One region of the Enterobacter sp. QK-SA4 genome, then DNA from elsewhere that is predicted to be linked to it. Evidence: riboswitches for the same ligand, from Rfam matches in the RefSeq annotation. Region 1 holds a riboswitch; each other region holds the start of a gene.
What was found. A riboswitch is a leader RNA that binds a small molecule or an ion and turns the genes downstream of it on or off. The one in region 1 is predicted to bind thiamine pyrophosphate.
Positions count from the first base shown of each region.

Region 1 (3,273 bases):
GATCAGCCGCGTGGGCGGCAATTTTGTAGGTGATCAGCCCCTGCTTCACATCCTCTTTGTTTGGCAGGCCGAGGTGCTCTTTCGGCGTCACGTAGCAGAGCATGGCGCAGCCGAACCAGCCGATCATCGCCGCCCCAATGCCTGACGTGAAGTGGTCATAGCCCGGCGCAATATCGGTGGTCAACGGCCCCAGGGTGTAGAACGGCGCTTCGTGGCAGTGCTCCAGCTCCTCGGTCATGTTGCGGCGGATCATCTGCATCGGCACGTGGCCCGGGCCTTCAATCATCACCTGCACGTCATACTCCCAGGCGATTTTGGTCAGCTCGCCCAGCGTGTGCAGCTCGGCAAACTGCGCTTCGTCGTTCGCGTCGCGAATAGAGCCCGGACGCAGGCCGTCGCCCAGCGACAGAGAGACATCGTACGCGGCGCAGATTTCGCAAATTTCGCGGAAGTGCTCGTAGAGGAAGTTTTCCTGATGATGTGACAGGCACCACTTCGCCATGATGGAACCGCCGCGCGAGACGATGCCGGTCAGACGCTTCGCGGTCATCGGCACGTAGCGCAGCAGCACGCCCGCGTGAATGGTGAAGTAGTCCACGCCCTGCTCGGCCTGCTCCAGCAGCGTGTCGCGGAACGCTTCCCAGGTGAGGTCTTCGGCAATGCCGTTGACCTTTTCCAGCGCCTGATAAATCGGGACGGTGCCAATTGGTACCGGGCTGTTACGCAGGATCCATTCGCGGGTTTCGTGAATATAGCGTCCAGTGGAGAGGTCCATTACCGTGTCCGCACCCCAGCGCGTGGACCAGACCAGCTTTTCCACCTCTTCTTCGATGGAGGAGGTGACGGCCGAGTTACCGATGTTCGCGTTGACCTTCACCAGGAAGTTGCGGCCGATAATCATCGGCTCGGATTCCGGGTGGTTGATGTTGGCGGGGATAATTGCGCGCCCGGCGGCCACTTCGTCACGCACAAACTCCGGCGTGATGTTTTCCGGCAGGCGAGCGCCAAAGCCTTCACCCGGATGCTGATAGCGCAGCACTTCGCTACGGATGCGCTCGCGACCCATGTTTTCGCGGATGGCGATGAACTCCATCTCCGGCGTGACGATGCCCCGGCGCGCGTAGTGCAACTGGGTCACGCATTTGCCCGTCTTAGCGCGTTTTGGCGTCAGCAGGCCGGTAAAGCGCAGCTCGTCCAGACCGTCGTCGGCCAGGCGCTCTTTAGTGTATGCAGAACTCAGGACGCTCAGCTCTTCGCAGTCGTTACGCGCGTCAATCCACGGCTGGCGCAGCTTTGCCAGACCCTGCTGGACGTTGATGGCAACATCAGGATCGCCGTACGGGCCGGAGGTGTCATACACCGGCACGGCTTCGTTGTCTTCGTACTGCGGGTTATCTTTGCTGCCGCCGATAAGCGTCGGGCTGAGCTGAATTTCGCGCATTGGGACGCGGATATCGGCCTGCGAGCCGGAAATGTAGATGCGTTTCGAGTTCGGGAAAGCGGTGCCTTCCAGCGTGTCGATGAAGTGTTGGGCCTGTGCGCGCTGTTCGCGGCGGGTCAGTTTTGCAGTAGACATAGCTCATTCCAAAAGTGAAGGACATGGCTTGTCAGACGACGGATGAAGCAAGAGAGGATCGCCCTCAGGCGATACAACAGCAGTGTGACTCTTGTTCCCTTCGCAGGTATTAGCCTGATCAGGTTCCGCGGATCCCGAATTAACGGTCTCAGCCCGCGCTTTCAGGCGCTGGGCACTCCGACAAGAAAAATCCCCCTCGTGAGAGGGGCGAATGGTTGTAAATTACTCGTTAACGATGAAGAACTCAAGCAGGGCGCGTGACGTTCTCTTCGTTACTGATGTTCAAATCGTTGTCCAGCACGAGGGCGATCAGCTTATCTTCCAGCGTGAATCGCTCTTCCAGCGCTTCGCCGAGGTCGGATAGCGCCTGCTGAAACTCAAGATAGTTATCGTGGTCGATAGCGTTCTCGAGCGCGGAATCATAGTAATCCATGATCTGCTGGGTGTTGGCTTCCAGAAGCGGATAGAGCTTGCTGGCCGCTAAATACGGCGTTGTCCCTTCCATTTCGCGGATAATGCGTTCATAAATATTGAAATGGCCGTCGGACAGATAATCGACCAGGCCCTGACAAAAATCATCCAGCGCTTTTTCGTTCAGTCGCATAAACGATTCTTTGCCAGGCTTAATACCGACCAGATTGTAATAAGCCACGAGTAGATGCTTGCGTACATGTAGCCAGCGATCCACCAGTTTGTTATTTCCTCTAACGCGCTCAGTCAGGCTTTGCAGCTGGTTTAACATGGTCGACTCCGCAAAATGTAGGATTGAATCTGCTTATCCAGAATGTAACCACAATGCTAACAACATGTCAGTGAAGCGAAGGTAGTGCAATAGATATGGATCGTATTATTGAAAAATCAGATCTTGGTTGGTGGATCGTCAGTCACGAACAAAAATTATGGCTTCCTGCCGGAGAAATCCCCTACGGTGCAGCTGAAGCGTTCGATCTCGTTGGACAGCCAGCGCTACAGATCGGCGAGTGGCAGGGTGAGCCCGTGTGGTTGATCCAACAGCCCCGCCGCCAGGATATGGGATCGGTGCGCCAGGTGCTGGATCTGGACGTGGGGCTGTTCCAGCTGGCGGGGCGCGGCGTGCAGCTGGCCGAGTTTTACCGCTCGCATAAATACTGCGGCTACTGCGGTCATACCATGCGCCCGAGCAAAACCGAGTGGGCGATGCTCTGTAGCCACTGCCGCGAACGCTACTATCCGCAGATTGCGCCGTGCATTATCGTCGCTATCCGCCGGGAGGATTCCATCCTGCTGGCGCAGCATACCCGCCATCGCAACGGCATTCACACCGTGCTGGCCGGCTTCGTCGAGGTGGGCGAAACGCTGGAGCAGGCGGTGGCGCGCGAGGTGATGGAGGAGAGTGGGATCAAAGTGAAGAACCTGCGCTACGTCACCTCCCAGCCGTGGCCGTTCCCGCAGTCGCTGATGACGGCATTTATGGCCGAATACGACAGCGGCGAGATCGTTATCGACCAGAAAGAGCTTCTGGACGCGAACTGGTATCGCTACGACGATCTACCGCTGTTGCCTCCGCCGGGCACCGTGGCGCGTCGCCTGATAGAAGATACCGTGGCGATGTGTCGGGCCGAGTATGAGTAGTGTTACACTGAGGCCATGACGCTTAAGGAACTGCAAAAATGACCGAACTGAAGAACGATCGTTATCTGCGTGCGCTGCTGCGCCAG
Region 1 covers NZ_JBXFXH010000007.1:4,495,698-4,498,970, reverse strand. Annotated here, with positions in the region: gene thiC (phosphomethylpyrimidine synthase ThiC) at 1-1,576, opposite strand, end outside; TPP riboswitch at 1,655-1,766, opposite strand; gene rsd (sigma D regulator) at 1,821-2,318, opposite strand; gene nudC (NAD(+) diphosphatase) at 2,414-3,187, shown strand; gene hemE (uroporphyrinogen decarboxylase) at 3,226-3,273, shown strand, end outside.

Region 2 (3,273 bases), 2.9 Mb from region 1:
GCCACTTTAGTTTGCGTTGCTGCGTCTACCTGCATGTGCGTCACGGTGGTCGTCACGCCATCTTTACCATCTTTACCATCTACGCCGTTAGTGGGTTTAGGGGCATTTTCCAGGCTGTCAAGACGGTTATCTTGCACTTTGTTAACGTTTTCCATATTGATAATTTCTGTGCCGTTCGTCATAACGCCCTGTAAAGCCGCATCGCTTTTTTGATTGGCAGTATCTGCAAGCGCGCCAGCAAGCAAGGCTTTTTGGTAAGCGTCATTTGTGGCTTGCTCAATAACCAAAACACCTAATTTAGTGGATTGAAGGTCGCTATCCACCTGCGTTAAGCGATTTTCAGTTGAGAGATCGCGAGCAATACTATCGACCCTGTTTTGCGTAATTTGGTCTTGATGGTCATTCACAATATCTGTGATTGATGCGTCATCCCAAACGGCAGCAGCAGCGTTGGTAATATTCATGGCGCTACCGGCGACCACCCCAAATACAAAAACAGGAATAACAGATTTATTGAAAAGTTTCATTCGAAGGACTCACATCATTAATGTATAAAAAAACAAAATTAAGCAGAACAGTTTTGGCTTTAGTGGCATGTGGATATCTGTATTTCCGTATGTAAATACTGGATATTCGATGCCCGGACCTTTTTTAGTAGCGTGAATAAACTATCGATTAAACCCAAATTGATGATTTTGATCTAAATCATAAATGATATGAATAAATGAAAGGGCAGGGGGCTGTATCGAGGAGGTTTATTTAATGTATACATTAACTTATGGATTGTGCGATAAATCAAGGGAAGCGTTAAGCTATTGATGAAAGTACAAATGTTTAATAGAGTTAAATAAATTAGTACTTTCTTATTCTTTCATGCGAAAGAAGTTTATCTATCTTATAAAAGCGGAATGAGCACGTAATAAAAAATAATAGTCTCAGCAAAAGTACGTAATAAAGTTTTTCAATAACGTATTAACAATTACTGAACCAGAATTAACTAAAGCGTAATAAATGTTGGCAAATGACGGGAAAGAGCGTCTGGAGATTTCCGCTGTGACAAACGGCGTGATAAATCGAAACTCCTTGCGCCTGGCCTGGGGCCGCGGTTACACTACATAACGTTAATGAGTTTTATAACTCACTGTTTTAAAAGTATTTTGACTCGGGGTGCCCTTCTTTGTGAAGGCTGAGAAATACCCGTATTACCTGATCTGGATAATGCCAGCGTAGGGAAGTCAGATGCCTTCCCGGTCATCGCTTCTTCACGCAAGGCAGGAGCGAAACCATGCAGCCTGACCTGCTCAATTTACGCGTTTTACACTACTTCCGAACCCGTTCTCCGCTGACCCACTGTATGACCAACGATGTCGTACAGACCTTCACGGCCAACGTTTTGCTGGCGCTTGGCGCATCACCCGCGATGGTGATTGAGGCCGAAGAGGCTGAACAGTTTGCCGGCATCGCCGATGCGCTGCTGATTAACGTTGGTACGCTGACCTCGCCGCGTGCCCAGGCGATGCGTCGGGCAATAGAAAGCGCGGTGGCTGCAGGCAAGCCCTGGACGCTGGACCCGGTTACCGCGGGTGCCCTGACGTTCCGCACCCGTTTTTGCCATCAAATCCTTGCCCTGAAACCGGCTGCCATTCGCGGCAATGCCTCCGAAATTCTTGCCCTTGCCGGAATGAGCGCGGGCGGGCGCGGCGTTGATACAACCGATACCGCAGCCAGCGCGGTGCCCGCCGCACAGGCGCTGGCTCGCCAGACCAATGCCGTTGTGGTCGTCACCGGCGAGGTGGATTACATCACTGACGGGCAACGCACCCGCACGATAACGGGCGGCGATCCGTTGATGACGCGCGTAGTGGGAACCGGATGCGCGCTTTCTGCCGTTGTGGCGGCGAGCTGCTCGCTGCCTGGCGACCGGATGGATAACGTCGCTGCCGCCTGCGGATGGATGAAGCGAGCCGGAACGGTGGCCGTTGCGCAGTCACGTGGGCCTGGCAGTTTTGCCAGCGCGTTTCTGGATGCGCTCTATACGCTGGAGGAGCAGGCATGAAACGGATTAACGCCCTGACCATTGCCGGCACCGATCCCAGCGGCGGCGCGGGTATCCAGGCCGATCTCAAAACTTTCTCGGCCCTTGGCGCGTACGGCTGCTCGGTCATTACCGCGCTGGTGGCGCAAAACACGCGCGGCGTGCAGTCGGTCTATCGTATCGAGCCGGATTTTGTTGCCGCGCAGCTGGATTCTGTGTTCAGCGACGTGCGCATCGATACCACCAAGATCGGCATGCTGGCCGAGACGGATATTGTGGAAGCGGTGGCCGAGCGGCTTAAACGCTATCAGGTGCAAAACGTGGTGCTGGATACCGTCATGCTGGCGAAAAGCGGCGACCCGCTGCTCTCCGCCTCCGCCGTGGAGACGCTGCGTACAAAGCTACTGCCGCAGGTGGCGCTTATCACGCCAAATCTGCCGGAAGCCGCCGCGCTGTTAGGCACATCGCATGCGCAAACTGAACGCGAGATGAAAGCGCAGGGAAACGCGCTGTTGGCAATGGGCTGCGGCGCGGTGCTGATGAAAGGCGGGCACCTGGATGATGCCGAAAGCCCGGACTGGCTGTTTACCCGCGACGGCGAAGTACGCTTTACCGCGCCGCGCGTGCAGACCAAAAACACCCACGGCACGGGCTGCACGCTCTCCGCCGCGCTGGCGGCGCTGCGCCCGCGGCATGACGGCTGGGCCGATACGGTGCGCGAAGCGAAAACCTGGCTCTCGGCGGCGCTGGCAAAAGCCGATACTCTGGAAGTGGGTCACGGTATTGGGCCGGTTCATCATTTTCATGCATGGTGGTAACCCAGTATACTGGCAGGAAACACCACGCCTGAGAAAACAGAGATGGAACAAGCGCATACCCGGTTAATCGCTCAACTGAATGAACGGATCGCCGCGCCTGACAACACGCCGCTGTACCTGAAATTTGCCGAAACGGTAAAAAACGCGGTGCGCAGCGGGGTGCTGGAGCACGGGAATATTTTGCCCGGCGAGCGCGATCTGAGCCAGTTAACCGGGGTGTCGCGCATCACTGTGCGAAAGGCGATGCAGGCGCTGGAGGAAGAGGGCGTGGTGACGCGCTCCCGTGGCTATGGCACGCAAATCAACAATATCTTTGAATATTCGCTGAAAGAGGCGCGCGGTTTTTCCCAGCAGGTAGTGCTGCGCGGCCAAAAGCCTAATACGCTGTGGGTCAACAAGCGGGTGGTGAAGTGCCCGGAA
Region 2 covers NZ_JBXFXH010000007.1:1,609,976-1,613,248, forward strand. Annotated here, with positions in the region: gene AC1VYI_RS09245 (YadA C-terminal domain-containing protein) at 1-527, opposite strand, end outside; TPP riboswitch at 1,154-1,250, shown strand; gene thiM (hydroxyethylthiazole kinase) at 1,286-2,056, shown strand; gene thiD (bifunctional hydroxymethylpyrimidine kinase/phosphomethylpyrimidine kinase) at 2,053-2,853, shown strand; gene AC1VYI_RS09260 (GntR family transcriptional regulator) at 2,896-3,273, shown strand, end outside.
Region 2: it holds a riboswitch for thiamine pyrophosphate, as region 1 does, so the genes downstream of both, thiM (hydroxyethylthiazole kinase) here and thiC (phosphomethylpyrimidine synthase ThiC) in region 1, are expected to answer to the same signal.

Region 3 (3,273 bases), 460 kb from region 1:
AACGTTTTCAGCCGTTGCTCTGCACACCGGCGGGCCAGCCAGGACGCTCCTTTTGTCGCTGAAAAGTACTGCTGATAGAACTGACGTGCGGTAGACCTCTTCATAATTTACCTCCTCGCTTCATCGGGGAAAATTATTGGCCTAATATAGGGATAAATAAATTGCTGGTTTTTTGTCAGGAGTTCCCCTTTTATGCCTTCCGGTCGTCTGCAACAACAGTTTATCCGCCTCTGGCAGTGCTGCGAGGGGCAATCGCAGGAGACCACGCTCAACGAGCTGGCTGACCTGCTTAGCTGCTCCCGCCGCCATATGCGCACGCTGCTCAACACCATGCAGCAGCAGGGCTGGTTAAGCTGGGAAGCGGAGGCGGGACGCGGCAAACGCTCGCGGCTGACTTTCCTCTATACCGGGCTGGCGCTGCAGCAGCAGCGCGCGGAAGATCTGCTCGAGCAGGATCGCATCGATCAGCTGGTACAGCTGGTGGGCGACAAAGCCGCCGTGCGCCAGATGCTGGTTTCCCACCTCGGGCGCAGCTTTCGTCAGGGCCGACACATTCTGCGGGTGCTCTACTATCGCCCGATGAAAAATCTGTTGCCCGGCACGGCCTTACGCCGCTCTGAAACCCACATGGCCCGGCAAATCTTCAGCGGCCTGACGCGGATAAATGAGGAAAACGGGGAACTGGAGGCGGATATCGCGCACCACTGGCAGCAGGTTTCCCCGCTTCACTGGCGCTTTTTTTTACGCCCCGGTATCCACTTTCACCACGGCCGCGAGCTGGAAATGCACGACGTTATCGCCTCCCTGGAACGTGCCCGCAGGCTCCCACTCTACTCGCATATCTCCCGCGTCCACTCGCCCACGGCCTGGACGCTGGATATTGAGCTGTCGCAGCAGGATAAGTGGCTTCCCTGGCTGCTGGGCTATGTGCCGTCGATGATTTTGCCCGGCGAGTGGGAATCAATGAACAACTTTGCCAGCCTGCCGATTGGCACCGGGCCTTACTCCGTGTCCCGCAATAACAGCAACCAGCTGAAAATCCGCGCGTTCGACGACTACTTTGGCTATCGGGCGCTGATCGACGAAGTGAACGTCTGGGTATTGCCGGATCTCAATGAAGACCTGAGCTGCGGGCTGACGCTGGAAGGCCCCACCACGGGAGAAAAAGCCGTGGAGAGTCGCCTCGAGGAAGGGTGTTACTATCTCCTGTTTGACCGCCGCACCCACCGTGGGGCAAATCAGGCCGTCCGCAAGTGGATCAGCCACGTTTTGTCCCCTTCCAATCTGATTTACCATGCGGAAGAGCAGTACCAGACATACTGGTTCCCGGCGTACGGCCTGCTTCCGCGCTGGCACCACGCCCGCCCGGTGCACTGCGACAAACCCGCAGGGCTGGAGTCCATCACCCTGACCTACTACCGCGAGCACGTGGAGCATCGTTTTATCGCCAGAATCATGACCCGGCTGCTGGCAGCCGAGGGGGTCAGGTTAGAGGTCAGGGAAGTGGACTATGACGAATGGCATCAGGGGGAGATCGCCAGTGATATCTGGCTCAACAGCGCCAACTTTACCCTGCCGCTCGATTTTTCCCTTTTCTCGCATTTGTATGAAGTCCCGCTGATCCAGCACTGCATCGACCGTGACTGGCAGCAGGACGCCGCCCTGTGGCGCGCGGGCGAAATGAATCTTGCAGCGTGGTGCCAGCAGCTGCTGGCCGAGCAGGCGATCGTACCCTTGATCCACCACTGGCTGATGATCCAGGGCCAGCGCAGCATGCGCGGCCTGCGGATGAACACCCTGGGCTGGTTTGATTTTAAATCCGCCTGGTTTGCGCCGCCGGAGCCATAACGCTTTCGTAATATTCACCAAATCATTACAATAGCGCCGTTCTCAACGGGGTGCTGCATCACAGATGTGCGCTGAGATAATACCCGTCGAACCTGATCCGGATAACGCCGGCGAAGGGATTTGAGGCTGTCTCTCAAAATCCTTTGCCACTCAACTTTGAGGTGCAAAGTGTTAAAAAAAGTTCTCCCCCTGCTGGCGCTGTTTGCGCTGCCTGCTTTTGCGAAGCCCGTCCTGACGGTCTACACCTATGACTCCTTCTCTGCCGACTGGGGCCCTGGCCCGGTAGTCAAAAAAGCTTTCGAAGCGGACTGTAACTGCGAACTGAAGTTCGTGGCGCTGGAAGATGGCGTATCGCTGCTCAACCGTCTGCGCATGGAAGGGAAAAACAGCAAGGCCGACGTGGTGCTCGGGCTGGATAACAACCTGCTGGAAGCCGCCTCGCAGACCAAACTGTTTGCCAAAAGCGGCGTCGCGGCAGAGGCCGTTAACGTGCCGGGAGGCTGGAAAAACGACACCTTTGTGCCGTTCGACTATGGCTACTTTGCTTTTGTTTACGACAAAAATAAGCTGAAAAACCCGCCGAAGAGCCTGAAAGAGCTGGTGGAAAGTGACCAGAAATGGCGCGTGATTTATGAAGATCCGCGCACCAGTACGCCAGGCCTGGGCCTGCTGCTGTGGATGCAAAAGGTTTACGGGGATAAAGCGCCGGAGGCGTGGCAGAAACTGGCCGCTAAAACCGTCACCGTCACCAAAGGCTGGAGCGAAGCCTATGGCCTGTTCCTGAAAGGCGAAAGCGACCTGGTGCTGAGCTACACCACCTCTCCGGCCTACCACATTATCGCCGAGAAGAAAGATAACTACGCTGCCGCTAATTTTGCTGAAGGGCACTATCTGCAGGTGGAAGTGGCCGCGCGTACCGCTGCCAGCAAACAGCCGGAGCTGGCCGAGAAGTTCCTGAAGTTTATGGTTTCACCGGCTTTCCAGAATGCGATTCCCGCAGGCAACTGGATGTATCCGGTCACGAACGTTACCCTGCCCGCAGGTTTCGAGCAACTGACCAAACCAAACACCTCGCTGGAGTTTACGCCGCAGCAGGTCGCCGCGCAGCGTGCAGCATGGGTAAGTGAATGGCAACGCGCCGTCAGCCGTTGATTCCCGGCTGGTTACTTCCCGGGCTGCTCGCCGCCACAGTGATGGTGGCGGTCAGCCTGGGGGCTTTTCTTGCGCTGTGGTTCAACGCGCCAGAGAGCGACCTGCTCGCCCTCTGGCACGACAGCTACCTCTGGCACGTTATCCGGTTCTCCTTCTGGCAGGCGTCTCTCTCTGCCCTGCTGTCGGCGATCCCGGCTATTTTCCTGGCGCGCGCGCTGTATCGTCGGCGTTTCCCAGGCAGAGAGGCGCTGCTTCGCCTTTGTGCCATGACGC
Region 3 covers NZ_JBXFXH010000007.1:4,031,136-4,034,408, forward strand. Annotated here, with positions in the region: gene sgrT (glucose uptake inhibitor SgrT) at 1-104, opposite strand, end outside; gene sgrR (HTH-type transcriptional regulator SgrR) at 193-1,848, shown strand; TPP riboswitch at 1,885-1,985, shown strand; gene thiB (thiamine ABC transporter substrate binding subunit) at 2,017-3,000, shown strand; gene thiP (thiamine/thiamine pyrophosphate ABC transporter permease ThiP) at 2,976-3,273, shown strand, end outside.
Region 3: it holds a riboswitch for thiamine pyrophosphate, as region 1 does, so the genes downstream of both, thiB (thiamine ABC transporter substrate binding subunit) here and thiC (phosphomethylpyrimidine synthase ThiC) in region 1, are expected to answer to the same signal.